Regions from separate parts of the Streptomyces sp. NPDC040589 genome, predicted to be linked through region 4. Evidence: riboswitches for the same ligand, from Rfam matches in the RefSeq annotation. Region 4 holds a riboswitch; each other region holds the start of a gene.

Region 1 (7,424 bases), on a different contig from region 4:
CCACGTGCACGACCAGGACGGGCTTGGCCGGGGTGGCCGCCGCTGCCGAGCGCAGGGCCTCGGCGAGGGCCGCGTCCGCGACCGAGACCTCCCCCACCGCCGGTATGGCCGTGACGACGACCGCGTCGCACCGGTCGTCGGCCAGTGCGCGCGAGAGGGCCGCGTGGAAATCCGCCGCGGAGGCGGCCGTGGTCAGGTCCTGCGGGGGATGCGGCCGCAGGCCCTCGGCGAGGCACGCGTCGTACGTGAGCAGGCCGAGCGACTCGGAGTTGCCGAGGATCGCCACCCGGGGCCCGGCCGGCAGGGGCTGGCGGGCGAGGAGCAGGCCCGCGTCCACCAGGTCGGTGATGGTGTCGACGCGGATGACGCCGGCCTGTCGCAGCAGGGCCGAGACGGTCTCGTGCGGCAGCCGGGTCGCCCGGACGGCATGCCCCTGGGGAGCGGCTCCGTGCCGCGCGCCCTGGACCACGACCAGCGGTTTCGCCGCGGCCGTCCGGCGGGCGAGGCGGGTGAACTTGCGGGGGTTGCCGATGGACTCCAGGTACATGAGGACGACATCGGTGTCAGGGTCCTCGTACCAGTACTGGAGTACGTCGTTTCCGGAGACGTCGGCCCGGTTGCCGGAGGAGACGAAGGTGGAGACACCGGTCACACCTGTGACGCCGCCGCCGCGGCGGTGCAGCCGGGACAGCAGGGCGATGCCGATGGCGCCGGACTGGGCGAACAGGCCGATCCGGCCCGGGCGGGGCGTCTCGGGGGCGAGGGAGGCGTTGAGCCGTACCCGCGGGGAGGTGTTGATGATGCCGAAGGCGTTCGGCCCGATGATCCGCATGCCGTACGTGCGCGCGTGCCGCACGAGTGCGCGCTGGCTCTCGCGCCCCTCCAGGCCGCTCTCGGCGTACCCGGCGGAGACCACGACGAGCCCCTGCACACCGTGCTCGCCGCATTCGGTGACGACCTCGGGGACGTACTCGGCCGGTACGGCGACGACCGCGAGGTCGACCGGCCCGTCGATGTCGCGCACCGAGCGGTGGGCGGGCACCCCGTCGAGCTCCTTCTGCTCCTCGGGGAGGGCCTTGTTCACGGCGTACAGGCGGCCGGTGAACCCGGCGTCGCGGATGTTGCCGAGGACGCTGCGGCCCACGCCGCCCGGTGTGCGCCCGGCGCCGATGACGGCGACCGAGCCGGGCGCGAGCAGCCGCTGCACGGACCGGGCCTCGGCGCGGTGTTCGCGCGCGTACTGCACGGCGAGGGAGCGGTCGGTGGGTTCGAGGTCGAACTCCAGACGGACCACGCCGTCCTCGAAGCTTCGCTTCTGGGTGTACCCGGCGTCCGTGAACACCTTGATCATCTTGTTGTTGGCGGGCAGGACCTCGGCGGCGAAGCGGCGGATGCCGCGCTCCCGGGCGACGGCGCCGATGTGCTCCAGCAGGGCGGAGGCGACGCCGCGGCCCTGGTGGGCGTCCTGGACCAGGAAGGCGACCTCGGCCTCGTCGGCCGGTGCCGACGCGGGCGTTCCGTCCGCGCCGATCCGGTCGTAGCGTACGGTGGCGATGAACTCGCCGCCGACCGTGGCCGCGAGTCCCACCCGGTCCACAAAGTCGTGGTGCGTGAAGCGGTGGACGTCCTTGGCGGACAGGCGAGGGTACGGCGCGAAGAAGCGGTAGTACTTCGACTCGTCGGAGACCTGCTCGTAGAAGCTGACCAGACGATCGGCGTCATCAACGGTGATGGGCCGGATGCGCGCGGTACCACCGTCGCGCAGCACCACGTCGGCTTCCCAGTGGGCGGGATACTCGTGCCGGTCCGGCGAGGTCTGCATGGGCCCCAGAGTACGGCTAGCGTCCGACAGCGGACGCGAGGCAGTCTGTGGAGGGCGTCAGTCGGATCGAGGCCGCGATCCGACGGCACCCCGGGGCGGCCACCAGGACCGCTCCGGCACAACTTCACGCTATGGGAAACTGGTCTAGACAACCCTGAACACCGAAGGGCAGCAACACATGGCTGAGCGCCGCGTCAACGTCGGCTGGGCCGAGGGCCTCCACGCCCGCCCCGCTTCCATCTTCGTCCGAGCCGCCACGGCCGCAGGCGTCCCGGTGACGATCGCCAAGGCAGACGGCAACCCCGTCAACGCGGCCTCCATGCTGGCCGTCCTCGGCCTGGGCGCCCAGGGCGGCGAGGAGATCGTCCTCGCCTCCGACGCCGAGGGCGCCGACGTCGCCCTGGACCGGCTGGCCAAGCTGGTCTCCGAGGGGCTCGAGGAGCTCCCCGAGACCGTCTGAGTATTTCCCCGCGCCTGACCCGGCGCACCCTGAAGAGCTCGTCCGAATTCATCGGGCGAGCTCTTCGTCTTTCCGGTGAATTTCTTGTCGGCGGGCAGCAGAAATAATCCCCCGCGAATTACCCACTCTTTGTATACGGCTCCTGTGTTAATGCCGCAGGCTTGCCGTGTTTACGGCATGTTGCGAGTTCCTCACACGCTCGGCGCGCTCCCCGGCGGAGCCGAAACGCAGCCGGTGCGCGGCCGTCGCGCGCTCGGTGTGCAGCGCCGTGACCGCCCGCGCGCGCTCGCTGTCCCCGCGCGCCACCGCGTCCACGATCGCGCCGTGCTCGGCCCAGGACTCCACGGGTCCGGCCGGCGCCTCCACGGCGTACATCCAGGCGATCTTGTGCCGGAGCTGGGTGAGCATCGAGGTCAGCGCGGGGCTGCCGGAGGCCTGGGCGAGCGTCTCGTGGAACCAGCCACCCAGAGAGCGCAGGTCGTCGCTGTTGCCCCGGCGGGCGCGCTCCTGGCCGAGCCTGACCAGGCCGCGCAGCACCTTCAGATGGGCCTCGGTGCGGCGCTGGGCGGCGCGAGCGGCACCCAGCGGCTCCAGCAGCATGCGCATCTCCAGCAGGTCGGCGGCCTCCTGCTCGGTGGGTTCGGCGACGCACGCGCCCGCGTGCCGCCGGGTGACCACGAAGCCCTCGGCCTCCAGGGTGCGCAGGGCCTCCCGGACGGGGACGCGCGAGACGCCGTAGCGGCGCGCGAGGAGTTCCTCGGTGAGCCGGCTGCCGCGCTCGTAGACACCCGCGACGATGTCGTCCCGGATGGCCGTGCACACCGAGTGCGCGGGAATACGCATGACCGACCTCCCCTTAATCCCCGTGAAACGTCGACTGGCGACGTGTGTTCCGTGACTCTATTGCAATGAGCCGGAATTTCCGACGGCAGGCAGGAAATCAGGGATATTTTTTGGACAGTCGGCCGTGGCGAACGCCGAAAGCCCCGGCTCGGGGAGCCGGGGCTTTCGGGAAGAACAGTCGCCGTCAGATGTTCAGACGTTCACGCCGTGCGAGCGGAGGTAGGCGACGGGGTCGATGTCGGAGCCGTACTCGGGGCCGGTGCGGGCCTCGAAGTGCAGATGCGGGCCGGTGACGTTGCCGGTCGCGCCGGACAGGCCGATCTGCTGGCCCGGAGTGACCTTCTGGCCCACCGAGACGCTGCTGGACGACAGGTGGCCGTACTGGGTGTACGTCCCGTCGTTCATCTTGATCACGACCTGGTTGCCGTAGGAACCACCCCAGCCGGCCTCGACGACCTCACCCATGCCGACCGAATGGACGGCCGTGCCGCTGGAGGCGTGGAAGTCGACCCCGGTGTGGCTGCCGGAGGACCAGACGGCGCCGCCGGACTTGTAGCCGGTGGAGACGTACGAGCCGGAGATCGGGGACACGAAGGTGTTGAGGCGCTTGCGCTCGGCCTCGCGGGCGGCCCGCTCCTTGGCCTCGCGGGCCTCCTCGGCCCGCTCCTTGGCCTCCTTGGCCGCCTCGGCGGCGCGCTCGCGGGCGGCCTCCTCGGCCTTCTTCTTGGCGGCGGCCTCTTCGGCCGCCTGCTTCTGGGCGACGGCCTGGGCGTCGATCTTCTGGGCCACGGTGTCGCCCATGGTGACGACCGGGGTGAGGCCCGTCTGCTCGACAGCGGGCTCCGCGGCGAAGGCCGGGGCGGCCACGGTGCCGACGACACCGGTGGTGGCGAGGGCCGCGACACCCGCGGCGCGGGCCGTGCGGCGCTGGATCCGGCTGGGACGACGGTGCTTCCCGGTGGCGCGCGTGAACGCCATGTGGTGGCTGGTCCTTTCCTTCCCTCTCGCCTACCGGGTTAGCTGACGGGTTCGGAGCAGGAAGGTCTCCTACGGACCCCCTCGCGACTCGCGCGGGCGTCCGATTCACCCCAGGGACTACGGTGGGTCCCCGGCTCCCCTGGCTCGCGCCGTACGGGGACTCGGCGATGACTGTCCGGTGCCGCGGGTGCGGCGCACTGCCTGACGAACAGCCCGGACGACGCTAAGCGGCGCCACTTTCAATTCCCAAACGGATCCCGGCTTTTGTAGCGCATCCCACAGGGCAGACAGGCAACTCCCGCACCAATTCGGACATAAAGGAGCCCTGGTGCCTTAGAAGACAACCAGGGCCCCTACGCGCGCGTGGCGCTCGCCTCCCGCTACTCGGCGGCGACTACGGCGACTTCGCCGATGCCGAGGGCCTCCACGGGGCCCCTGATCTGCGCCGCGTCGCCGACGAGGACGGTCACCAGACGGTCCACCGGGAAGGCGCTGACGGCCGCCGCGGTGGCCTCCACGGTGCCGGTCGCGGCGAGCTGCCGGTACAGCGCGGCCTGGTAGTCGTCGGGCAGGTGCTGCTCGACCTGGTCGGCCAGCGTGCTCGCGACGGCCGCCGCCGTCTCGTACTTCAGCGGCGCCACGCCGACCAGGTTCTGCACGGCGACGTCCCGCTCGGCGTCGGTCAGCCCCTCGGCGGCGAGAGTGCGCAGCACCGTCCAGAGGTCCTCAAGGGCGGGGCCGGTGTTGGGAGTGTCCACGGAGCCGCTGATGGCGAGCATCGCGGCACCGGTCCCGTCCGGGGCGGACCTGAGGACCTGGGCGAACGCCCGCACGCCGTAGGTGTAGCCCTTCTCCTCGCGCAGGACGCGGTCCAGGCGGGAGGTGAGGGTGCCGCCGAGGCAGTACGTGCCGAGCACCTGGGCGGGCCAGACGCGGTCGTGCCGGTCCGAGCCGATCCGGCCGATCAGCAGCTGCGTCTGGACGGCGCCCGGGCGGTCCACGATGACGACCCGGCCCGTGTCGTCGGCGGTCACCGGCGGCACCGGCCGCGGCTCGGCCGAGGAGCCGGTCCAGGCGCCCAGCGTGTCGCCGAGCAGCGCGTCGAGGTCGATGCCGGTGAGGTCGCCGACGACCACGGCGGTGGCCGTCGCCGGGCGGACGTGCTTCTCGTAGTAGCCGCGTACGGCCGCGGAGTCGATCGCGGCGACCGTCTCCTCGGTGCCCTGCCGGGGCCTCGACATGCGCGAGCCCGCCGGGAACAGCTCCTTGGAGAGCTCCTTGGCGGCACGGCGGGCGGGGTTGGCCAGCTCGTGCGGGATCTCGTCCAGACGGTTGTTGACCAGCCGCTCGACCTCGCTGTCCGCGAACGCGGGCGCCCTGAGGGCGTCGGCGATCAGGCCGAGGCCCTTGGCGAGCCGGGAAGCGGGGACCTCCAGGCTCAGCCGGACGCCCGGATGGTCGGCGTGCGCGTCGAGCGTGGCGCCGGCGCGCTCCAGCTCGGCGGCGAACTCCTCGGCGGAGTGCTTGTCGGTGCCCTCGGAGAAGGCCCGCGCCATGATCGTGGCCACACCGTCGAGGCCGGCCGGCTCGGCGTCCAGGGGGGCGTCCAGCAGCACCTCCACGGCGACGACCTGCTGGCCGGGGCGGTGGCAGCGCAGCACCGTCAGGCCGTTGTCGAGCGTGCCGCGCTCGGGGGCCGGGAAGGCCCAGGGCTTGGCCTCGCCCGCCTGGGGCCGGGGGTGGAAGTCCATCGTGGCGAGCTCGGTCACTTGGCCGCCTCCTCATTCTCGTTCGTGGCCGCGGTGTCCTCGATGGTGTCGGCGTCCTCGCCGGCCTCGTCGGCGACGGGCTCGTAGACGAGCACCGCGCGGTTGTCGGGCCGCAGGCGGGCCTTGGCGACCTCCTGGACCTCCTCCGCCGTGACCTCCAGCACGCGCTGCACGGCGGTCAGGGCGAGCTGCGGGTCGCCGAACAGCACGGCGTACCGGCACAGTTCGTCGGCTCGGCCGGAGACCGTGCCGAGCCGGTCCAGCCACTCGCGCTCCAACTGGGCCTGGGCGCGCTCCATCTCCTCGGCCGTGGGGCCCTCCTCGGCGAACCGGGCGAGCTCCTCGTCGATGGCGGTCTCGATGACCGGCACCTCCACGTCACCGGACGTCTTCACGTCCAGCCACCCGAGGGAGGGCGCCCCGGCGAGCCGCAGCAGGCCGAAGCCGGCGGCCACGGCCGTACGGTCCCGCCGTACGAGGCGGTTGTAGAGCCGGGAGGACTCGCCGCCGCCGAGGACGGTGAGGGCCAGGTCGGCCGCGTCGCACGCGCGCGTGCCGTCGTGCGGCAGCCGGTAGGCGGCCATCAGGGCGCGCGCCGGGACCTCCTCCTCGACGACCTCGCGCAGCTGCTCGCCGATCGTCTCCGGCAGCGTGCCGTCCCGCGGCGCGGGCTTGCCGTCGTGTCCCGCGACGGAGCCGAAGTACTTCTCGATCCAGGCCAGGGTCTGCTCCGGGTCGATGTCGCCGACCACGGAGAGCACGGCGTTGTTCGGCGCGTAGTAGGTGCGGAAGAACGCCCGCGCGTCCTCCAGGGTCGCCGCGTCCAGGTCGGCCATCGAGCCGATCGGGGTGTGGTGGTAGGGGTGGCCCTCCGGGTAGGCGAGGGCGGTCAGCTTCTCGAAGGCGGTGCCGTAGGGGACGTTGTCGTAGCGCTGGCGGCGCTCGTTCTTGACGACGTCCCGCTGGTTCTCCATCGACTCGTCGTCGAGCGCGGACAGCAGCGAGCCCATGCGGTCGGCCTCCAGCCAGAGGGCGAGCTCCAGCTGGTGGGCGGGCATGGTCTCGAAATAGTTGGTGCGCTCGAAGCTGGTGGTGCCGTTCAGCGAGCCGCCCGCGCCCTGGACGAACTCGAAGTGGCCGTTGCCCTTCACCTGGGCGGAACCCTGGAACATCAGATGCTCGAAAAGGTGAGCCAGGCCGGTACGCCCCTTGACTTCGTGGCGCGAGCCGACGTCGTACCAGAGGCACACCGCCGCGACCGGGGTCAAGTGGTCCTCGGAGAGCACCACGCGCAGGCCGTTGGCCAGGCGGTGCTCGGTCGCTGTCAGGCCCCCGGAGCCTGCCTGGGCTGTGGCCGTGTGACCCATGGGCATGTACGTCCCTTCGATCGCGGTGCGGTCGTTCCGACCGCGGATTCCTGCCGGTCCTGCCACTGTATGCAAGCGCGCGAAGCGCTGGTGAAGTTCCCGGCGGCGTACGCGGAGAGCGAGAAACGGTGACCCGCCGTGCCGGTCCGGACGGCGCGGCAGACGTCAGAGACCGGGTCCTGGTC
Region 2 (7,424 bases), on a different contig from region 4:
GACACCGAGGCGCTGACCCGGGCGAAGGCGTTCTTCTCCCAGGAGGCACCGACCGCCCGGTTCCTCTACGAGAAGTGAGCCCCGGCCCCTCCCGGAGAGGGACCTCTAGGCCGTGATGTCCTTCGTCGTGAAGCGGGCCCAGGCCGCCGAGCCGAACACCGCCGCGTACAGGGCCTGGAGGCCGAGGTTCTTCGTCAGGTCGTCCCAGTAGACCGGCTCGCGCATGAGGTCGGCGAAGGACAGCCAGTAGTGCGAGAAGAAGTACGGCTGGAGGGCGTGCAGCTGCGGGATCTGGTCGAGGATCTGGACCGTGATCAGCAGGCCGACGGTGGTCGCCATCGCCGCGATGCCACTGCCCGTGAGCGTCGAGACGAACAGGCCCAGCGCCGCGACGCCGATCAGTGACGCGGCGACGGCGAGGGCGATCAGCAGGGCTCTGCCCAGGCCCTCGGCGAAGCTGATCCGCGTACCGGAGATGGTCGTCAGGTCGCCCAGCGGGAACAGCAGCGCGCCGACCGTCAGCGCCGAGACGGCGACCACCAGGGTGGCCACCAGGCAGAAGACGACGACGGTCGCGTATTTGGTGAGCAGCAGGCGGCTGCGGCCTGCCGGGGCGACCAGCAGATAGCGGAGTGTGCCGGCGTTCGACTCGCCGGCGATCGCGTCGCCCGCGACGACCCCGATCGCCATCGGCAGGAAGAACGGGAGAGTGGCGGCCAGGGCGGTGAAGACGAGGAACAGGCCGTTGTTGGTGATCTGCGAGATGAAGGCCGGCCCTCCGCCCCCGCCACCGCCGGGCGACGAACCGTCACCCGTCTCTATCTTGACGGCGATGCCGACCAGGACGGGCACGCCCGCCAGGACGGCCAGCAGCGCGAGGGTGCGCCAGCGCCGGAAGGTCGTGGTGAGTTCGCTGCGCAGCAGCCCGAAGGTCCACAGCGGGCTCACCGGGCGTACGGCCGCCGCGGTCTCAGCCTGCGACATCGAACCCCTCCCCCGTCAGCGCCACGAACGCGTCCTCCAGCGAGGCCCGCTCGACGGTGAAGCCCCGCACGCGCACCCCGGCCGTCACCAGCGCGGCGTTCACGTCGGCGAGGTCGCGGTCCGGCGGTTCGCCGGTCACCCGGTCGTCGGTGACGACGACGTCGCCGACGCCCTGCTCCTTCAGCACCCGGGCCGCCTCCGCCGGGTCCGGCGTGGTCACGACCAGCCGGCCGCGCGCACCGGCGGACAGCTCCGCCACCGGGCCCTGCGTGATCAGCCGACCCTGGGCCATCACGGCCGCGTGTGTGCAGACCTGCTCGATCTCGTCGAGCAGATGGGAGGAGAGGAAGACGGTCGTGCCGTCCGAGGCCAGCTCCCGGATCAGGGTGCGGATTTCGCGCATGCCCTGCGGGTCGAGGCCGTTGGTCGGCTCGTCGAGCACCAGCAGCCGACGCGGCTGGAGCAGGGCGGCCGCGAGGCCCAGGCGCTGTTTCATGCCCAGTGAGTACGCCTTGGCCTTCTTGCCCCCTGCGGCCGTCAGGCCCACCCGGTCCAGGGCGGCGGCGACCCGGGCCCGCCGGGTGCGCGGATCGGCGGCCGGGTCGGCCGAGTCGTACCGGATGAGGTTGTCGCGGCCGGAGAGGAAGCCGTAGAGGGCCGGGCCCTCGATGAGGGCGCCGACGTGCGGCAGCACGGCGCGGGTGGCCCGGGGCATGGGCTGCCCGAGGACCCGCGCCGTGCCGGAGGTGGCCTCGATGAGGCCCATCAGCATGCGGATGGTGGTGGTCTTGCCGGAGCCGTTGGGGCCGAGGAAGCCGAAGACGCTGCCCGCCGGGACGGTCAGGTCGAGACCGTCGACGGCGAGCTGTCCGCCGCGGTAGCGCTTGGTGAGCGCGCGGGTGGCGATGACCGGTTCCCCGGCAGCGGCATCCGCGCCGCTCGGCTCCGGCACACGCTCGGGCTCCGTGGCGGACGGTTCGCCCATCGGCTTCCTCGTTCTCTCGACGCCCCTGTGGTTCTCTCGACGCCCTGTGGTTCTCTCGACGTCCTGTAGCCGTACGGGACTTACTTGCCGGCGTCGGCCGCCTTCACGAGCGCGTCCTTGGTGACCAGGCCGACATAGACCTTGCCGTCGTCCGTGATCAGGGCGTTGACCAGGCGGGTCGAGAAGACCGTGCCCGAGCCGAACTTGCCGGTGACCTTGTCGCCGAGCGAGTTCACGAAGCCGCCGAGGTCGTCGCCGGCCTCGCCGGAGGGCACTCCCTCGCCGCCGGTGTCGAAGGTGGCTATGGCGTTCCAGCCCTCGCCGATGGTCTTCATGCCGTCGAGGCCCTTGCCGAGGTCCTTCTCGGACTTCGGGAGGGACTTCGGGGCGTGCTCGCGCGCTTCGGCCTTGCCGGACGCCTTCGGCTCCGCGGCCTTCTCCTCGGTGACCTTCGCACCCTTCGGCGGGGTGAAGTCGAAGGTCGACGCGGCCGGCTTGGCGAAGTCGACCTGGGTGAAGCCCGCGTCGACGACGGCGGAGCCGCCGCTCGCCGGGGTCAGCGTGAACTTCAGCGGCGTGCCCGTCTTCGCGTCCACGGCCACGGTGATCGCACCGACCGTCGAGCCGGACTGCTTCGGCTTGATGAGCAGCTTGTAGGCGTCCCGGCCGGCGACCTGGGCGGTGCCGTCGACGGTCACGGAGGTCGTGTCGTCGGCGGCCTTGAGGGCCTCCTCGGCGAAGTCCTTCGGCGTGGCCGGCGGCTGCCGGTCCTTGCCGCTCTCGGAGGCCGTGCCGTGGTGGACCTCGTTCGACTTGCTGTCGTAGGCCCAGACGTCCTTGCCGTTGTGGACGATGCTGTACTCGGCGGCGTTCTCCAGCAGCGACAGCTTCTGCTTGTCCGGGCCGTCGGCCGCGACGCGCAGGGTGTGCGTGCCGGAGGCCAGTTCGGTGAGCTTGGCGGTCGGGTCGGCGGAGGAGCCGCCCTCGCCCTGGCTCGCGGCACCGGACATCAGGCTGCTCTCCAGCCCGCCGAGGTCCGGCAGCCCGAGGTCCGTGCTGATCTTCACGGTGCCGGACAGCTGCTGGACGTCCGACTTGGCGATCTTCTCGATGAGCTGCTGTGCGGTGATCTTCGGGAGGTCGGGGTCACCGGAGTCGGCGAGCGCGGGGACCAGCCCGATCGTCGCGGCCGCCACCCCCATCACCGTGACCGGTACGACGTACCGCGCGGCCTTGCGCCGTCCGGAACGCTGCTCGTCGACCTCCCCGGCGGTCGTGCTGTCGTCGGATGCGTACGGTGCCATGTGTGCCCTACCTCCGTGGTCGGCGGCGGCTGTCCGTGTCGTCCACGCACTCGTCCCTGAGCCGCCATTCTCACCCGAACAGGTGAGGAGTGGTGTTTTCCGTGGTGTCCATCTGACCAAATCGGCCAGGGAAATACGTCAGACCCCGGACTCAACTCCACGTACTGCTGGGGTATGACACGGAAGGGCGGCTTCTCCCCCGACCCGTAGGGGTTGCCGGTCAGCCAGCCCGGTGCACCACCGCGTCGCACAGCTCCACGAGTGCCGTCTTCGCGGCGCACTCGGGCAGGGGAGCCAGCGCCGAGCGGGCGTCCTGGGCGTAGCGCACGGTGTCCTTCCGGGCCTGCTCCAGCGCCGGGTGGGCGCGCAGCAGGCGCAGGGCCTCGGCGTGCCGTTCGTCGTCGGTGAGGTCGGAGTCCAGCAGCTCGCACAGGGCGATGTCGTCCGTGAGCCCGAGCCGGGCCGCCCGCTCGCGCAGCCGCAGCACCGGCATGGTGGGGATGCCCTCGCGCAGATCGGTGCCGGGCGTCTTGCCGGACTCGTGGGAGTCGGAGGCGATGTCCAGGACGTCGTCGGCGAGCTGGAAGGCGACGCCGAGCCGCTCGCCGTACTGGGTCAGCACGTCCACGGTCGTCTCGTCGGCGCCGGACATCATGGCGCCGAACCGGCACGACACCGCCACCAGCGAACCCGTCTTGCCGCCCAGCACGTCCAGGTAGTGCTCGACGGGGTCGCGGCCGTCCTGCGGTCCGGCCGTCTCCAGGATCTGCCCGGTCACCAGCCGTTCGAACGCCTCGGCCTGCACCCGCACCGCCTCCGGACCGAGGTCGGCCAGGGTGTGCGAGGCACGGGCGAAGAGGAAGTCGCCGGTGAGGACCGCGACGGAGTTGCCCCAGCGGGTGTTCGCACTCGCCACCCCGCGGCGCACCGTCGCCTCGTCCATCACGTCGTCGTGGTACAGCGTGGCGAGGTGGGTCAGCTCCACGACGACGGCCGACGGCACGATCCCGGGCGCGTACGGGTCACCGAACTGGGCGGAGAGCATCACGAGCAGCGGACGGAACCGCTTGCCGCCGGCCCGCACCAGGTGCTGGGCGGCCTCCGTGATGAAGGGCACCTCGCTCTTGGTGGCCTCGAACAAGCCTTCCTCGACAGCCGCCAACCCGGCCTGGACATCGGCTTCCAGAGCCTGGTCCCGCACGCTCAGCCCGAACGGCCCGACGTCGGTCACGAGGGGTCTCCTGTCTGCTGTGTCTGCCGGTGATTACGCGGATTGTCGATAGGTCGCTGCCATCACTCGACTCAGCGTATCCGGTCACGTTTCGATCACCGCCAGCGCCCATGGTTACAGGCCGGGTGGTATCTGATCACGACCGTTATGTTTTCGATCAGCTCATAAGAACAGACATTTATCGACTTACCAGGAGGTAGTGAGATATACACGATTTGCCATGATGATTGAGCAAATTCCCATTGGCGGGAATTGCCCCACAGGCTCGTGATCAGTGAGTTGAATCACGTTAACCCCTTTGTCGCCCCACCTCGGCATCGACCCGTACCCCCTTCAGCCGAACGCCAGTTGAGCCTTGGCTCTCGCAAAGGATCAAGCGGACCAAACACCCCCGACCAAGGTCAACCACGCGATATGTGACTCCGGTGCTTGTTCCCGACATGTGCTCTCGCATACGTTCCCGGCCTGTCCGGCGGACGCCGAATCCTGCCACCGCCCGGACCCCCACACGAACCGACCACTCACGCAGGGCAGGAGCGGGGGACCCAGGTAAGTCGCCGGTCCGCACAGCGGCACGGCTCGGGGTGAAGCCGCGTACGGCAGTACACCGCCATACGCGGCCGGGCACCTCCCGGCCCGAACCCGACAGCTCACCTCGCAGGCGCCGGAGAGGAATTTCGCCATGGCCGGACGAGGCAAGCACCGTCGCCCCAGAACCAACCCGCTCTCCCGAGGTGTCGCGATCGCCGGCACCGGCGGAGCGGCACTGACCCTCCCGCTCCTCGGAGCCACCTACGCGAGCGCGGCCGAGGCGCCGCAGAGCGCACCCGCCGTCGCACAGTCCGTGCCGCAGGCGGCCCAGCCCAAGTCGCTCACGTACACCGTGGTCAAGGGCGACACGCTCTACCGCATCGCGGACAAGTACGACGTCGCGGGCGGCTGGAAGAAGCTCTACAAGGACAACCGCTCCGCCGTCGGCGACAGCCCGAAGCTGATCCACCCGGGTCTGAAGCTGAAGGTGTCGACGACCAAGGCGCCCGCCGCGAAGAAGGCGACCAAGTCGTCCGCCCCCGCCAAGCCCGCCGGTGGCGCCGCCAAGGCCACCCAGGCCTCCGCGAAGACCTACGCCAACAACCTCGACGGGTGGATCCGCGAGGCGCTGGACGTCATGGCGCAGAAGGGCATTCCGGGGTCGTACGACGGCATCTACCGCAACGTCATGCGCGAGTCGTCCGGCAACCCCCAGGCGATCAACAACTGGGACTCCAACGCCGTCAAGGGCACCCCCTCCAAGGGCCTGCTCCAGACCATCGACCCGACCTTCCAGGCCTACCACGTGGACGGCACGTCGTGGGACCCGTACGACCCGGTCGCCAACATCACGGCGGCCTGCAACTACGCGGCCGACCGCTACGGCTCGATCGACAACGTCAACGGCCCGTACTGAGCCGTCCCGCCCAGCAGTCGCTCGAGGACGACGGCGATGCCGTCGTCCTCGTTCGACAGGGTGATCTCGTCGGCCACGGCCTTGAGTTCGGGATGGGCGTTCGCCATCGCGACGCCGTGGGCGGCCCAGTCGAACATCGGGATGTCGTTGGGCATGTCACCGAAGGCGATGGTGTCCGCCGGCCGCAGCCCCAGATGCTCGGCCGCCAGCGCCAGGCCCGTCGCCTTGGTGACGCCGCACGGCTGGAGCTCGACCGTGCCGGGCCCCGACATCGTCACCGTCGCCAGTGAGCCGACCACCGAACGGGCCGTCGCCGCCAACTCGTCGTCCGTCAGGTAGGGGTGGCGCAGCAGCACCTTGCTGATCGGCTCGCCCCACAGGTCGTCGCGCCGCTCGACCCGTACGGCCGGCAGGGTCGGGTGCGGCATCAGATAGCCCGGCTCGATGAGCGTGAGCCCGTCGACCCCGTCCTGGTCGACCGCGGCGTACACCTGCCCCACCTCGGCCTCGATCTTGCCGAGCGCGGTCTCCGCCAGTTCCCGGTCCAGGGTGATGGACCACAGCAGCCGGTCCGCGCCCGCGTCGTACACCTGCGCGCCCTGCCCGCACACCGCGAGCCCCGTGCAGCGGAGGTCGTCGAGGAGCGGTCGCACACGCGGCGCCGGCCGGCCCGTCACCACGAGGTGCTGGGCACCGGTGTCCGCCACCCGCGCGAGCGCGGCGAGCGACCGGTCGGAGAGGGTGTCGTCGCCGCGCAGCAGCGTTCCGTCCAGGTCGGTGGCGATGAGTGAATATGCGATGGGTGCGGCCATGATCAGAGAATACGGACAGCGCGCCCGTTCGTTTCATCCCCCGGCGCACACCGATTGCCCGGTTGAAGGCCTCTGTACCAGTTGGCAACAACATGGTCCGCTACCTACCGTCGGGGCCGTCTCGAGCGGTACCTTCCATGTGTCCAGGGGGGACTTGATCGGGGGGTCGGGTTGAGCAGTGGGCGCATTCGCGTGGCTGGGCCCGGGGAGCTCGGCGAAGGGGAAAAGGAGCGCTGGCGCGCACTGCGCGCTGCCTCCGAGGCACCGCGCAACCCTTTCATGGAACCGGAGTTCACCGAAGCCGTCGGCCTGGTGAGGCCGCAGGCCCGGGTCGCGGTGGTGTACGAGGGGCTGGAGCCGGTCGGCTTCCTGCCCTATGAACGGGGCCCGTTGGGCCAGGGCCGGGCGATCGGGCTCGGCGTCTCGGACGCGCAGGGGGCGATCCTGCGGCCGGGCCTGGACCTGGACACGGGCCGGCTCCTCAAGGCCTGCTCGGTGTCGAGCTTCGCCTTCGACAACCTGGAGGCCGAGCAGCGGCTGTTCGTCCGGTACGCGGCCGAGGAGCACGCCACCTACGTCGTCGACGTGGAGAAGGGCTACGAGACGTACGAGTCGGTGCTGCGCGCCCAGTCGCCGAAGTTCCTGAAAACCACCCTGGCCA
Region 3 (7,424 bases), on a different contig from region 4:
CGCCGAGTTCCCGGACCCGTACGCCCCCGAGGCGCAGGAAGCCGTGCTGGCCCTGACCGTGCTCATGGGCACGCTGCGCATGGTTGTGATGGAGACGATGGTCAGCGCGGGCGAGGAACTGATCGCACGGCAGCGCGAGCAGCTGCTCGAAGCGGCCACCCCGGTGATCAAACTCTGGGATAGCACCGTCGCCGTGCCGCTGATCGGCACGCTGGACAGCGCGCGCAGCCAGGTGGTCATGGAGAGCCTGCTGGACGCGATCGTCGCCGAGCGCGCCCGGTTCGCCATCCTCGACATCACCGGCGTGCCCACGGTCGACTCGCTGGTCGCCCAGCATCTGATGAAGACGGTGGCGGCGGCCCGGCTGATGGGCGCCGAGTGCATCGTCTCCGGGATCCGGCCCGCGATCGCGCAGACCATCGTCCACCTGGGCATCGACCTCGGCACGGTGCTCACGCGCGCGAGCCTGGAGGACGCGCTGGCCTACGCGCTCAGCCGGCAGGGCGTCGAGATCGCGCCGCTCCGGTCGGCCGGCCCGGCGGCAGACACGGGCGTGCGATGAGCGGGTTCGGGCCGGCGGTGCCCGGACCCGCGGGGGGACACGCCTTCACGGTGCCGGTCCTCCAGCTGGGCGACACCCTGCTGGTCACCCTCCAGGGAGAGCTGCACGACGGGATGGCCGAGCAGCTCCAGCAGGACATCACGGGCCGGATCGCGCACTCGCGGGTGACCGGGGTGGTCATCGACATCTCGGGCGTCGACATGGTCGACTCTTTCCTGGGGCGGGTCCTCGCCGAGATCGCCGCCGGAGCCGGACTGCTGGCCGCCCGTACGGTGCTGGCCGGGATGCGCCCGGCGGTGGCGATCACCCTGGTCGAACTGGGGCTCACCCTGCCGGGGCTGCGTACGGCCCTGGACGTCGAACGCGCGATGGAGCTGCTCGCCGACGGTGAGCCTCACAGTGAGGGGAGTCCCTGATGCAGGCCTCTCGCCATGCCGCGCCGACGAGCCTGCCGATCGGCTCGGACGCCGATCTGGCCTGGGTACGGCAGCAGGTACGGCAGGCCGCCGCCGAGCTCGGGTTCGGGCTGGTGCAGCAGACCAAGCTCGTCACGGCGGCCAGCGAACTGGCCCGCAACACCCTCGTCCACGGCGGGGGCGGCCATGTGGAGATCACCCCGCTGGGCCTCGGGTCGTCGAGCGGGCTGCGGCTCGCCTTCGTCGACACCGGGCCCGGCATCCGAGACCTCGACCAGGCGATGACCGACGGCTACACCAGCGGCGGCGGGCTCGGCCTCGGCATGAGCGGGGCCAAGCGGCTGGTCCACGAGTTCGAGGTGCACAGCCGGCCTGGCGAGGGGACCACCGTCACCGTCACCGCCTGGGCCACCGCCGTACCGCCGTCCCGGCCGGGGCTCTGATGAGCAGGGTGTGGGACGTGCCGGTGGACGACTCGACCCGGGTGCGGGACGTCCGGGTGGCAGCCGAGGAGGCCAGCGCCCGCGCCGGGCTTCCCGCGCCCCGCACCGCGACCGCCGCGCTGGTGGCGACGGAGCTGGCGACCAACCTGCTGCGGCACGCCGACGGCGGGCGCGTCGTCATCAACCTCGTCGAGAGCGGCCGGGACGGCGCCCCGGAGACATCCGTGCAGCTCGTCTCGCTCGACCACGGCCCCGGCATCCCGGACATCGCGGCGGCGATGCGCGACGGCTACACCACCGCGTCCTCCCTGGGCGCCGGCCTCGGCACGTGCCGGCGCATAGCGAACGACTTCGACCTGCACAGCGCCCCCGGGCGGGGCACCGTGGCCGTGGCCCGCATCGGGCACGAGCGGGCCGCCAAGGGGTCGCAGCCTCCGCCGGGCCCGCGCGTGGGCGGCGTCAACGTCCCCCTCGGCCGGGCCGAGCACTCCGGCGACGCGTGGAGCCGGGTGTACGACGGCGACCGCGTGACCCTCCTGCTCGCCGACGGGCTCGGCCACGGGCCCAAGGCCGCCGAGGCGTCCGACGCCGCCGTGGCCGAACTGCGCGGGGTGGCCCACCTGCCGCCCGCCGAGATCCTGCGGCACCTGGGCAGGACCCTGCGGCCCACCCGGGGCGCGGCCGTAGCCGTGGCCCAACTCGACCTGTCCTCCGGACAGTTGAGCTTCGCCGGGGTCGGCAACGTCGGCGGCCGGCTGCGCACCGACGGCACCTGGAAGCCGCTTCTGTCCCACCCCGGCATCGTGGGCGCCCAAGCCCCGGCGACCGTGCCCGTGCAGCGCGTTCCGTGGCAGGAGGGCAGCCTGCTCGTCCTGCACAGCGATGGTCTGCCCGGCCGCTGGACGCCGCCCGACGACGGCGTGCTCCTCTCCTGCGACCCGGCGGTGGTGGCCGTGGCGGTGCTGCGGGACGCCGGGAGCGCGGCCCTGCCGGTGCGGGACGACACATGTGTGGCCGTACTGGGTGCCGGTGCCGGTGCCGGTGCCGGTGCCGCTGCCGGCGGTCGGCCCGGCTCAGGGGCCTGACTCACTCAGTTCCGTCAGGGTGCGGCACGACCGCGTCCCGTGCCGCCAGAAAACCCAGCAACCCCCGGCTCAGCGCCACCCGTTCCGCCGGTTCCATAGCCGTCAACGCCGTGGCCAGGGCCTCGGTCCGGCGGCTTGCGACATCCTTCAGAACGTGCCGGCCGTGCGGGGTGAGCCACAGCTGTACCTCGCGGCGGGTGCCCGGGTGCGGGGCCCGTTCCAACAGGCCGGCCGCCGCGAGCCGGTCGCAGAGCCGGCTGGCCGTGGGGAGGCCGATGTCCAGCTCGTCCGCCAGGGCCGTGACGTTCAGGCCGGCTGCCGCCTCCACGGTGCGCAGCGCCCGCAGCTGGTGCGGGGACAGGCGCAGGGACGCCTCCTGGGCGGCGACCGACCACAGGGCCGTCAGACTGTCCACGGCATCGGCGACCTGTGACGCGACGGCCTCCGGGCCGTCGCCCGGTCCCCTCGCCCGGGGGTCGCCGGGGCCGCCGAGATCGGTCACGAAACGTCACTTTCCATAAGCTTCGGGTACTGCGGAGATCACCCTCTTCCAAAGGCTGTACCCGATGAGCCGAGAGGCAAGCAGCCCCGGTTCAGCGCCGTCCCGGCCGGACCCCGTTCAGCCCGCGCTGAGCTCCGTCAGCGCGGCCAGCGGCAGCGTGTGCTGGGTCTGGAGGACTTTGGCGCGCAGATAGCGGACGTTGTGCGCGGTGGTGAACACGCCCGTGGGGACGCGGTCGCGGACGTCGACGCCCAGGGTGCGCAACTGGTCCGCCTTGTCGGGGTTGTTGGAGAGCAGGTCCAGCTCCTCGATGCCCAGGGCCCGGAGCATCTGGGCCGCCGCCGTGTAGTCGCGGGCGTCCTCCGGCAGCCCGAGCGCCGCGTTCGCCTCGTACGTGTCGAGGCCCTCGTCCTGGAGGGCGTACGCGTCGAGCTTGTTGTAGAGGCCGATGCCCCGGCCCTCCTGACGGAGGTAGAGGAGCACGCCGCCGCGGTCGGCTATGCGCTCGACCGCCTCGCGCAGCTGCGGACCGCAGTCGCAGCGGGCCGAGCCGAACACGTCCCCGGTCAGGCACTCGGAGTGCAGTCGCACCAGCGGGACCGGGCCCGGCTCGCCCAGGACTACGGCCACGTGTTCCTGGTTGTCGGCCAGCCCGTGGAAGGTGACGAGTTCGGCGTCGACCTGGTAGCCGTCGTGGAAGCGAAGCGGTACCCGGACGCGGGAGCGCGGGGTGGCGAGGGCGGCGGGGGTGTCGGGCATGCGGGGCCTCCGGGTTCCGTTCCTGTTCGGCTGCACAGCCGTCTGCTTCAGATTTGAAGCAGATCCACGGTTCGGAACACTACCCTTGCTTTAAATTTGAAGCAACGAGGTTCCGTCTCTTGTGACGTGCCTCACTTAAGCGCCTCGGGGCGGACTGCGGCCGCCTCACGAACGGGCCGGAGGGCCTCATGAACGGGCCGTGGAGGACCTCACGAACGGGCCGTGGAGGACCTCATGAACAGGCCGTGGAGGACCTCCGCCGCCATGGCACGTCGTCCGACGTCGGACGTGCCCCGTCCTCCTGGAGCCCCTGCGCGATCGCCGCGGAGATCTCCTCCAGCTGCGCCACCTGCTCCTCGCTGAGCCGGTCGAACACGAAACTCCGCACGGTCTCGACATGCCCGGGCGCCGCGCGCTCCAGTACGGCGAACCCCGCGTCGGTCAGTGCGGCGATACTGCCCCGCTTGTCGTACCGGCAGGCCTCGCGTCGCAGCATGCCGTCCTTCTCCAGCCGCGTCACCGCGTACGTCAGGCGGCTGCGTGTGATCTTCAGCCGCTCGGCGAGATCGGTCATGCGCAGACGCTGTTCGGGGGACTCCGACAGGACGGACAGGATGGAGTAGTAAAGGTGCGGCATGCCGGCGTCCTGCTGGAGCTGCCGGTCGATCGCGTCCTCCAGGAGCAGCGAGGATGCGATGTACGCGCGCCAGGCGCGTTGCTCCTCGGGGGTGAGCCAGCGAGTCGTCATGCCGCCAGTGTAGGTTTGTTTCAAACTTGAACCAAGACCCGGCGGGCTCGATCCCGCCGGTCCGCCGTCCCACCCGACCGGGGAGCGTCGATGCCTCACCCGTACGTCCTGCTGTCCGCCGCCGTCTCCCTCGACGGCTACCTGGACGACACCGGGCCCGAACGCCTGCTGCTGTCCGGCCCGGCCGACTTCGACCGGGTCGACGAGGTCCGGGCGTCCGTCGACGCGATCCTGGTCGGCGCCGGCACCATCCGCGCCGACAACCCGCGCCTGCTGGTCAACTCGGACCAGCGGCGCGCCGCCCGCACGGCTGCAGGCCAACCCGAATACCCCCTCAAGGTCACCGTCAGCGGCACCGGCGACCTCGACCCCGAGGCGCGGTTCTGGCACACCGGCGGCGAGAAGGTCCTCTACACGACCGACCAGGGCGCCGAGCGTGCCCGAGCCCTCGGCCTCGCCACCGACGTGGTCCCCCTCGGCACCGACCTCGACTGGCGGCGGCTCCTCACCCACCTGCACGACGCACGGGGCGTACGGCGGCTCATGGTGGAGGGCGGCGGCCTGATCCACACCCAGCTCCTCACCCAGGGCCTGGCCGACGAACTCCAGCTGGTGCTCGCACCGCTCTTCGTGGGCGATCCGAAGGCCCCCCGTCTCTTCGGGCCCGGCGGCTACCAGGGCGGCCGGCTCCGGCTGCTGGAGACACGGCGGATCGAGGACGTGGTCCTCATGCGCTACGAACCCACCGCCCCGGGCACCGGCTCCCTCGCCACCGCGGCCGACCACCACTGGCTGGCCCTCGCCTGCGAACTGGCGGACCTCTGCCCGCCGTCGGACACGGCGTTCAGCGTGGGCGCGGTGGTGGTCGCGGCCGACGGCACGGAACTGGCCCGCGGCCACTCCCGCGAGGGCGGCGACCCGGTCGCGCACGCCGAGGAGGCGGCCCTGGCGAAGCTCGACCCGTCCGACCCGCGGCTCGCCACCGCCACGGTCTACAGCAGCCTGGAGCCCTGCGCCCGCCGCGCCTCCCGCCCCGCACCCTGCGCCCGGCTGCTCCTCGACGCGGGCGTCCGCCGAGTGGTCACCGCCTGGCGCGAGCCGGACACCTTCGTCCAGGGCGCCGACGGCAGCGGCGTCCTGGCGGCCGGCGGGGCGAAGGTCGTCGCCCTCCTGGAACACGAGCAGCGGGCCAAGGCCCCGAACCGCCATCTGCTGCAGGGGGCGGATCCTGCCACTGAGTGAGGTGGTCACGAGTGGTCCCGCGGATGGCGTACACTGGAATCACAACGACGCGGGGTGGAGCAGCTCGGTAGCTCGCTGGGCTCATAACCCAGAGGTCGCAGGTTCAAATCCTGTCCCCGCTACTGAAGGCCGAGGGCCGGAATCCGAAAGGGTTCCGGCCCTCGGTGTATTTCCGGTGTTTCCGCACCCCCGTTACTGCCAGTGAGTGAAGCGCACCGCTCCGCATAACAACTGACACGCCGTCAATACCCGGCAGTCACTTACGGAGTGGTCAACTCGCCCGATTTGAGCCGGTCATGGCAGGTAAGTCCGCACGAAAAAGGTTAATGATCAAGTGGAATCGCTGGAATACACTCCCCGGGTCTATTAACGTTCGATAACGCAGCGCGGTCGTCCCAGCCGTCACAGAAGGCGGCTCCGTGCGCACGCGCCGAATCCCGAAAGGGAACCGGGGAACCACCACTTGGGGTGAATCGGGCGTAAGCCGCCGTGGAAGCACGGTCGGTATACGCGCGTAGGAGACCTTCCTGCTCCGAACCCGTCAGCTAACCCGGTAGGCGAGAAGGAAGGAAAGGAGTACGCCCACGTGGCGTCCAACCGGCCTGCCCCCGCGGCCCCGTTCGCGCGCAACCAGCGCGACACCGAGACTTTTGGCTACGGCGGTCAGCGCACCGACGAGGGCCCGTTCCAGGAGTGGAACCCCACCGAGGAATCCATCCGTCCCGTCCGTGGCCGGCATCGCGTCACCAAGCAGCGCGGCGGAGGCCTCGCCCGCAGCTCCACCGTCCTGGGCGTCGGCGTCATAGCCGCCGTGGGCGCGGGCGGCATGGCCAGCGCCCAGACCGGCAAGCCGCCGGTTTCCATCTCCGTGCCGGACCTGCCCTCGGTGGGTTCCCTCATCTCGGACGACGACACCCCCGCGGGCTCCTCGACTCCGCTCAGCGGTCTCGGCACCACCACGGCGGACACCGAGGAGAACTCCTCCGGCGCCGGCGAGGCGCTGCGCGCCCGGATCATGGCCCAGGTCGAGTACCAGCAGGACCAGATCGACACCAAGGCCGCGCAGGACGCCGCCGACGCCGCCGAGAAGGCGGCCGCGGAAGCCGTGGCCAAGGCCGAGGAAGAAGCCAAGGCCAAGGCCGCCGAGGCCAAGAGGAAGGCGGAGGAGGAGGCCAAGAAGAAGGCCGAGGCCGAGCGACTCGCCGCCCTCGCCAAGCAGTTCACGCTGCCGACCTCCTCGTACACCCTCACCTCGACCTTCGGTCAGGCCGGCGCCTACTGGTCCTCCGGCTACCACACGGGTCTCGACTTCGCCGCCCCCACGGGCACGCCGATCAAGGCGGTGCACAGCGGCACCATCACCGAGGCGGGCTGGAACGGCTCGTACGGCTACAAGACGGTCCTCACCCTCGATGACGGCACGGAGATCTGGTACGCGCACCAGTCCTCCATCGGCGTCAGCGTCGGCCAGAAGGTCAGCACGGGCGATGTCATCGGCCGTGTCGGTGCCACCGGCAACGTCACCGGCGCCCACCTGCACCTCGAGGTGCACTCCGGTGGCGCCGGCAGCGGGATCGACCCGATGGCGTGGCTGCGGGGCAAGGGACTGAACCCGTAAGCGGCACAAGCCAGTCGAAGCACCGGCAGCCCTGACGACGACCCCCCGA
Region 4 (7,424 bases):
GATTGCCCGCAGCTATGGCGGATGGCGCAGGCCACGACGCGCCCGCACCCGCCGGCTCACGGAAGGGGACGCGTCGGGGGGTGTCCGCCCGCAGCGGTTGGCGCGTCAACGAACAGCTAATTGGTCCCCGACCCCATCGCGCCGTTCCGAGGACGGACACCCCCCGACGCGGCCCCGACCCACCACCCGGCGATAGGAGCTACGCGCACCCCCACCGAAGCCCCACCCTCACGCCACCGACCCGATCCGCATCCTGATGTCCTCCGGCGACAGCGCCCCCTTGGCCGTCACATGGTCTCCCGAGGACTCCCCGCGCAACCGGCGCCCGATCCACGGCACCAGGAACTCCCGCGCCCAGTGGACATTGTCCCGCCGGACGTCGAGGGTGCCGCGAGGCGGCTGCGGAGGCCACTCCTGCTCGGGGTCGGCCGGCACCTCGAGGCCGAGCACCTGCCCCGCGCGGAGCGCCACGCGGGTGTGCCCGTCGGGCGACAGGTGCAGCCGGTCGGCGTCCCAGGCCCGGCGGTCCTGGACACTGCGCAGGGACCACAGGTCGAGCACCGGGCAGCCGTACCGGTCGGCGATGGCCCTCACATGCCCGTTGTACGTGGCGATCTTGCCGCGCAGATGCTTGAGCACGGGCACGCCACGGGTGTCGAACCCGGTCGTCACCATCACCGTGCCGGCCACCGCGGTCAGCTGGGCGATGGCCCGCTCGAACCGCTCGGCCACCTCGTCCGGGTCGGTGCCGGGCCGGATGATGTCGTTGCCCCCGGCGCAGAAGGAGACGAGGTCCGGGGCCATCTCGACGGCCCTCGGAAGCTGGTTCGCCACGATCTGGTCGAGGAGCTTTCCGCGTACGGCGAGGTTGGTGTACCGGAAGTCGCCTTCGGGCCTGCGGTCGGCGAGCAGCACGGCGAACCGGTCGGCCCAGCCGACGAACGCCCCGTCGGGGCCGGGATCACCGACGCCCTCGGTGAAGCTGTCCCCCACCGCCACGTACGACCCGATCACTGCTCTGCTGTCACTCTTCCAATCGTCTGCCACAGCAGCTCATAATTCACCCTCGAATGTGACCTACGCGACCGTAGGAAGGGGTTGACGGGCGGTGAGATAAGCCACTCCTAAAGTGTTCGCCAACTCCGGAATAGCCCGTCCCTCAGGGATGTTGCGGGGTGAGTCGCCAGACCCGGAAGCCCGTGATCCGGAAGTGGCTCCACACGGTCCGGAAGGCGAAGTGCCCGCTCGTGTACGGCTGCGGGTCGGTGTGGTCGAAGACGAGCCGCCCGTTGTTCCACCAGCGCACCGTCGACCCGTCGGAGACGATCCGGACCCGGTTCGGCTCGCCCGGGACCAGCAGCGGCTGGGTGTAGTCGTAGACCAGGGGACGCACACCGGCCTGGCCGACGTAACGCCGCATCCTGGTCGTGGTGTTGTAGTTGGCGCCGTATCCGGCGTAGTACGTCGTCAGGTGGTCGCATTCCTCCAGCGCCCCGCCACGCGGCGTCGCGAAGAGGTCGTCCGGGGAGCGGACGTCGGTCGCGTTCCAGAAGTTGTTGAGGTCCGAGACCCGGTCGTTGGCCCCGCCCTCGGAGACGGGCGTGGCGGTGTATTCGAGGACGTACGGCCCTTCGAGGCGCCGCCGGAACCAGACGGTCGCTCCGCTCGGTACGTCGATGTCCAGGACGCCGCGGGAGGCGGTGACGGTGCCGCCGTCCTGGAGTTCGGTCGCCCACTGGGCGAGGCCGTGACAGAAGTCGTCGTGGGCGATCAGGCGGCGGTGACGGGGCGCGGCGTTCGCGGTCGCCGTCGGGGCGAGGGCGGCCAGGGCGGCTCCGGCAGCCAGGGCTCCGAACGTTCTCCGGGTGGTCGGCACGGGACACAGCTCCTTCGGAAAGCGCTTGCACTCACGACGGGATCACTGTGTCCCAACTGCCGCGTCCTGTCGATCCCTTGAGACGATCGGCGGCCGCGGACACACCGAAGGCCGGACCCGGGGATCGGGGTCCGGCCTTCGGCCGCGTGTCAGGCAGGTGGTCGTGCGATCGGTCAGCCCACGGAGACGCCGTGCGAGCGCAGGTAGGCGACCGGGTCCACGTCCGAGCCGTAGTCCGGCGTGGTGCGGATCTCGAAGTGCAGGTGCGGTCCGGTCACGTTGCCGGTCGCACCGGACAGACCGATCTGCTGCCCCGCCGTCACGGTCTGGCTGGCCGAGACGGAGAGCTGGGACAGGTGGGCGTACTGCGCGTACTTGCCGTCCTCGAGCTGGATGACGACCTGGTTGCCGTACGCGCCGCCCCAGCCGGCGGAGACGACCGTGCCCGCGCCGACGGCCTTGAGCGAGGTGCCGGTCGGGACGACGAAGTCGACACCGGTGTGGTAACCGCTGGACCACATGCTGCCGGACATGTGGTACGGAGTGCCGACGGCGGCGCCGTCCACCGGGAGGCTGAAGCCGGAGGCCTCGGCGGCCGGCTTGGCGGCGGCCGCCTTCGCGGCGGTGTCGGCCTTCGAGGACGACTCGGAGGCGGACGACTTCTCAGCCGACGCCTTCGGCTTCTCGGCCGCCTTGGGCGCGGACGACTGCGTCTTGGGCGCGCTCGCCGCCTTCTTGCCGACCGAGAGCTTCAGGCCCGGGTGGATCAGCGACGGGTCGGAGCCGACGGCGTCACGGTTGTCGGCGTAGAGCTTCTTCCAGCCGCCGCTGACGTTCTGGTCGTCGGCGATCTTCGCGAGATAGTCGCCGGCCTTCACGGTGTACGTGTGGGCGCCCGTGGCCTTTTCGGCGGCCTTCTTCTCGGCGGCCGGAGCGGACTGGACGGCCTTTTCCGGAGCCGACTGCGGGGTGGCGGCATGGGCGCCGGCTGCGCCCATGAGCGGAAGGGCGAGGGCGGCCCCGCCGGTTCCGGCGACGGCGATGGAGCGGGTGAAACGCTGGGACTTCGGGCGACGGTGCTTACCCTTCGCGGGCATGGCGGATTCCTCTCCGGCGCCTGCGAGGTGAGCTGTCGGGTGCGGGCTGGAGATGCCCGGCCGCGCCGAAGTGCGGCTGAACCCCAAGCCGTTCCGGGAACCGGAACAGGCGTCTTACCTGTGGGTCCCCCGCTCCTGCCATACACGGGTGAGTGTGTGCGGGCTCCGGGCGGCGGCAGGATTAGGCGTCCGTCCGGATTGGTGTGGAACGTAAGCGACCGAGACGCAATGGGACAAGCTTGCGGTTGCCTGTGAGGGCGTTTTTCTTGACGCATCAGCACATTTCCCGTCACCGAGCGTGGATTTCCGATCTCTGTTTTTCCTCAATGCCCCTGAATAGCGCAAGAATTACGTGAACATGACGACAACACATCGTCACGAATATGACGATGGTCACGCACCCCGACCTCATCTCCTTTACGATCGGGGCACGTTATACCGAAACACCTGAAGTACCTTATTCGACTCATTCGCCCTATTCGGACAGAACGGCTACTTGCGCTTAAGGCGGACGACCGCGGCATCCAGGTCCCCACGCAGGCCGACCCGCAGCCCGTGATGCGTCAGTACGGCCCCTCGGTGAACTTCGCCCGTTTCGAGGCATTCGTACGCTGCTGCCGGGTCGAGGCCCCGCAGCCGGAGCGCCGGAACGGGCTCGCCGTAGCGCTGCGCCTGGAGCCAGGCCAGGACGACGGTCTCGTCGCCGAGGACGTACTGCACCGCGCTCAGGCCGCCCTCCGGGGGCCGCAGCCGGTACAGGTCGCCGCGTTGCACCACGGGCCGGATCTCCTTGTAGAGCCCCACCCACTCCCGTGCCTCGGCGAGCTCCTCCGCCGTCCACCGCGTGAGGTCGCCGCCCACTCCGAGCACCCCGGCCATGGCACTGACGAACCGGAACCGCAGGGAGCTGGCCCGCTGGTTGAGCATGGCGTTCGGGCTGTCGGTGACCCAGGCGGCCATGACCCGGGCCGGATGGATCTGGCTGAAGCCGTGCTGGATGGCGAGCCGGTCGAGCGGGTCGGTGTTGTCGGAGGTCCACACCTGGTCCGTGCGGCCCAGCACCCCGAGGTCGATCCGGCCGCCACCGCCCGAGCAGGACTCGAAGGCCACCCCGGGGTGGGCCGCCCGCAGCCGGTCCAGCAGGGCGTACAGGGCGCGGACGTGGTCGACCCAGAGCCGCTGCGGGTAGGGGTCGTCCGGCCAGCCGGCGTCGGTGAAGCAGCGGTTGAAGTCCCACTTGACGTAGTCGATCGGCGCGCTGGAGAGCAGCCCGTCGAGCTGCTCCCACAGATACTCCTGGACGTCCTCGCGGGCGAGGTTCAGCACGAGCTGATTGCGGAATTCCGTCCGCTTTCGTCCCGGTTGGTACTGCACCCAGTCGGGGTGCGCGCGGTAGAGGTCGCTGTCCGCGTTGACCATCTCCGGCTCGACCCAGATCCCGAACCGCATGCCGAGGCCGTGCACATGGTCGGCGAGCGGCTTCAGCCCGCCCGGGAAGCGGTCGGGGTTGGGCGTCCAGTCACCGAGCCCGGCCCGGTCGCTGGTCCGGGACCCGAACCAGCCGTCGTCGACCACGAACAGCTCCACGCCCATGCCGGCGGCCCGCTCGGCGAGCGCCCGCTGCTGCTCCTCGGAGATGTCGAACTCGGTGGCCTCCCAGGAGTTGAACAGCACCGGGCGGTCCCGGTCCGCGTCCGGGACGACGTGGGTCCGCTGGTAGGCGTGCCAGGCGCGGCTCGCCCCGCCGAAGCCGCCGTCGCTCCAGAGCCCGGCGAAGACGGGGGTCGTGTACGACTCGCCCGTGGCCAGCATCAGCAGGCCCGAGTCGTCGTACCCGGCCCCGCCGGTGATCTGCACACGCGCGTCCGGGAGTTGGGCCACCGACACCCGCCAGGACCCGGACCAGCCCAGGGCGCAGCCGTAGACCTCCCCGCGCTCCTCGGTCGCGTCGGTGTCCAGCGCGACCCACGGCAGATGCTGGTGGGAGGTGTGGCCGCGACGGCTGCCGATGATCTTCTCGCCGTAGGTGAGGGCGGAGCGCGTCAGCCGGGACTCGGCGCCCCAGCGGCCGTGCAGCTGGGACAGCCGCCAGGTGTCGCGGTCGGGCAGGGTCCAGGTGGCGGAGTCGGCGCGCAGCACCTCGACGGCCGGTCCGTGGTTCTCCAGGGTCACCCAGCGCTCGACGACATCGGCCGAGGAGCGCATCCGGTAGTGCAGCGTGACGGCCAGATCGCCGTCGCGGAAGCGGAGCCGCAGCTCACCGTCATCGGTGTCATGGCCCTCGTAGGTCCACTCGGTGCCGCGCCGCTCGGCGGTGCGCACGGACAGGGCGGGGCGGGCGAAGCGGGGGCCGCCCTCGACCGGGTACTCCTCGCGTCCGTCGAGCGGGGACTCGAAGGCCCAGTAGTCCGGCAGCGGCCGGACGGCCAGGGCCTCGGCGTCGGCGAGGCCGATCCGGGCGCCCCAGTGCAGGTGCAGCAGTTCGTCCCGGTCGGTGACATGGACGGCGTAACTGCTGGCCGGCCCCGAGAGCACCCATGTACGACCGTCTTCGGAGATCTCCAGCATCAAGCCCTCACAGATTCGAACAAGCCCGACCAGGTGCGACCAGGCACGAACATCATCAAGGGCTTCGGGGGCTCCCGGCAACGCCTGTGGACAACTCATTGCCCCTGGCAGGCATGTCGTATCGTCGAGTGGTGCCCGTCGACGAGCCGCGCCGACGGCACCGAGTGGGAGGAGCCCCCGTGACGCAGCAGGTCCCCTCGACCGAACCCGAGCTGGCCGCAGTGCGCAATTTCCGTGATGTGGGCGGACTGCCGACCGTGGACGGACGGCGGGTGCGGCAGGGAGTACTGTTCCGCAGCGGCCACCTCGCGCACGCGACCGCTGAGGACGCCGCCTTCCTGACCGGCCTGGGCCTGCACACGATCTTCGACTTCCGCAACGAGGCCGACCAGAAGCTCGAGGGGCCGGACGTCGAGCTGCCGGGCGTGCTCAATGTGAACCTGCCGCTGAGCGACCCCGCCGACGGCGCCGAGTTCTGGAAGCTGGTCCGGGACGGCGACCTGGAGCAGTTGCGGGCGATCCTCTCGGACGGCAAGGGAGCGGGCCGGATGATCGCCTCTTACCGCACGATCATCAAGCACCGCACCGCCGAGCACTCGAAGGTGCTGCACGCGCTCGCCGAGGACAGCGTCCCCGCGCTGATGCACTGCGCGGCGGGCAAGGACCGCGCGGGCCTGTCGGTCGCGGTGACGCTGCTCGCGGTGGGCGTCGAGCGCGAGGCGATCGTCGAGGACTACCTGAAGTCGAACGCCAAGCACCGCCGCTACAAGGTGCGGCGCAGCGGCTCCGCCGACTCGGCCTACTCCCCCGAGGTCATGGAGCTGCTCAGCCCCCTGTTCGACGCGCGCGCCGAGTACCTGACGGCCGCCTTCGACACCATCGAGGAGACCTGGGGCGGCGTCGACACCTACCTGGAGGAGGGACTCGACCTCGCTCCGGAGACCCGCGAGCGCCTGCGCGACCGGCTCCTCGGCTGAGGAACGGGACTGAACGGGACTAGCGGGCCCCCGCCTCGAAGAGGAAATAGACGAACGCGGCGAAGACATGCCCCATCACGAGGTAGATGAACAGCCGCACCCACAAGGCGCGCGGGAACTTGTCCTCCATGTCGCTCATGGCGTCTCTCCAGGGGTGGGGCCCAGGCACAGGGTGGCCGTCGGGCTCTGCATCAGGGTGTGGACGAACAGCAGCTCGACGCCGTCCTGGTCCTCGGCGGCGATCCGGTGCGGGGTGAGCGAGTCGAAGTGGGCGCTGTCGCCGGGCGCCAGCCGGTGGGTGGCGTCCCCGAGGCGCAGCCGCAGCCGGCCCCGCAGCACATGGAGCCACTCCTCGCCCGGGTGGACGCGCACGATGTCGCCCTGGGAGCCGTACGGCACATGGACCCGCAGGGCCTGCATCCCGCGCCCGGAGGCGCCGGCCTGCCAGTACGTCCAGCCGCCCGCCGTGGTCGGTTCCATGTCGGCCGCGCGGACGACGGCGTCCCGGCCGGCGACCGTCTCACCGAGCAGTTCGGAGACGGTCGTACCGTAGACGCGGGCGAGCGCGAGCAACATCGGCAGCGAGGGCTGGCGCTGTCCGGTCTCCAGACGGGAGAGGTGGGCGGGCGACAGCCCGGCGGCACGGGCCGCGGCCTCCAGCGTCAGGGAGGCCTGGCGCCGCAGCGCGCGCAGCTGCGGGGCGACGGCGGGCAGCGCGCCGGACTGTTCGGCCGGCGAGTCGGACCCGGAGGACCCGGACCGCTCGGTCTCGGAGGAACTCATGCCTCCATTCAGCCGGAGGCTTGCCCCAGCGGCAACTTTCTTGCCTCAGAGGCAACACCCGGGACCCCGCGCCTACCGGTTGGCCACCGCCTGCTTGACCAGGGTCTTCCCGAAGTCCCACAC

The links. Region 4 has a riboswitch for cyclic di-AMP ahead of ACZ58V_RS09855 (M23 family metallopeptidase). Riboswitches for the same ligand answer to the same signal wherever they lie in the genome.
Region 1: linked by a shared signal. The riboswitch ahead of ACZ58V_RS38720 (M23 family metallopeptidase) and the one ahead of ACZ58V_RS09855 (M23 family metallopeptidase) in region 4 are both predicted to bind cyclic di-AMP.
Region 2: linked by a shared signal. The riboswitch ahead of ACZ58V_RS05945 (transglycosylase SLT domain-containing protein) and the one ahead of ACZ58V_RS09855 (M23 family metallopeptidase) in region 4 are both predicted to bind cyclic di-AMP.
Region 3: linked by a shared signal. The riboswitch ahead of ACZ58V_RS22720 (M23 family metallopeptidase) and the one ahead of ACZ58V_RS09855 (M23 family metallopeptidase) in region 4 are both predicted to bind cyclic di-AMP.

What each region holds. Positions count from the first base shown of each region.
Region 1 is NZ_JBVIWP010000014.1:118,355-125,778, reverse strand. It holds gene ACZ58V_RS38735 (bifunctional acetate--CoA ligase family protein/GNAT family N-acetyltransferase) at 1-1,822, opposite strand, end outside; gene ACZ58V_RS38730 (HPr family phosphocarrier protein) at 2,001-2,282, shown strand; gene ACZ58V_RS38725 (GntR family transcriptional regulator) at 2,430-3,125, opposite strand; gene ACZ58V_RS38720 (M23 family metallopeptidase) at 3,318-4,103, opposite strand; cyclic di-AMP (ydaO/yuaA leader) riboswitch at 4,116-4,280, opposite strand; gene ACZ58V_RS38715 (M16 family metallopeptidase) at 4,484-5,872, opposite strand; gene ACZ58V_RS38710 (M16 family metallopeptidase) at 5,869-7,245, opposite strand.
Region 2 is NZ_JBVIWP010000001.1:1,282,660-1,290,083, forward strand. It holds gene ACZ58V_RS05920 (flavodoxin family protein) at 1-78, shown strand, start outside; gene ACZ58V_RS05925 (ABC transporter permease) at 106-984, opposite strand; gene ACZ58V_RS05930 (ABC transporter ATP-binding protein) at 971-1,969, opposite strand; gene ACZ58V_RS05935 (LolA family protein) at 2,050-3,273, opposite strand; gene ACZ58V_RS05940 (polyprenyl synthetase family protein) at 3,494-4,504, opposite strand; cyclic di-AMP (ydaO/yuaA leader) riboswitch at 5,009-5,183, shown strand; gene ACZ58V_RS05945 (transglycosylase SLT domain-containing protein) at 5,187-5,951, shown strand; gene ACZ58V_RS05950 (HAD family hydrolase) at 5,915-6,763, opposite strand; gene ACZ58V_RS05955 (GNAT family N-acetyltransferase) at 6,935-7,424, shown strand, end outside.
Region 3 is NZ_JBVIWP010000005.1:20,159-27,582, reverse strand. It holds gene ACZ58V_RS22765 (STAS domain-containing protein) at 1-562, shown strand, start outside; gene ACZ58V_RS22760 (STAS domain-containing protein) at 559-978, shown strand; gene ACZ58V_RS22755 (anti-sigma regulatory factor) at 978-1,421, shown strand; gene ACZ58V_RS22750 (SpoIIE family protein phosphatase) at 1,421-2,506, shown strand; gene ACZ58V_RS22745 (MarR family winged helix-turn-helix transcriptional regulator) at 2,508-3,008, opposite strand; gene ACZ58V_RS22740 (GTP cyclohydrolase II) at 3,126-3,767, opposite strand; gene ACZ58V_RS22735 (MarR family winged helix-turn-helix transcriptional regulator) at 4,000-4,515, opposite strand; gene ACZ58V_RS22730 (dihydrofolate reductase family protein) at 4,606-5,757, shown strand; tRNA gene ACZ58V_RS22725 (tRNA-Met) at 5,806-5,879, shown strand; cyclic di-AMP (ydaO/yuaA leader) riboswitch at 6,176-6,332, shown strand; gene ACZ58V_RS22720 (M23 family metallopeptidase) at 6,344-7,375, shown strand.
Region 4 is NZ_JBVIWP010000002.1:626,929-634,352, forward strand. It holds gene ACZ58V_RS09845 (SGNH/GDSL hydrolase family protein) at 229-1,014, opposite strand; gene ACZ58V_RS09850 (DUF6250 domain-containing protein) at 1,160-1,876, opposite strand; gene ACZ58V_RS09855 (M23 family metallopeptidase) at 2,050-2,973, opposite strand; cyclic di-AMP (ydaO/yuaA leader) riboswitch at 2,978-3,134, opposite strand; gene ACZ58V_RS09860 (alpha-galactosidase) at 3,466-5,541, opposite strand; gene ACZ58V_RS09865 (tyrosine-protein phosphatase) at 5,721-6,518, shown strand; gene ACZ58V_RS09870 (DUF6126 family protein) at 6,538-6,657, opposite strand; gene ACZ58V_RS09875 (helix-turn-helix domain-containing protein) at 6,654-7,301, opposite strand; gene ACZ58V_RS09880 (aspartate aminotransferase family protein) at 7,374-7,424, opposite strand, start outside.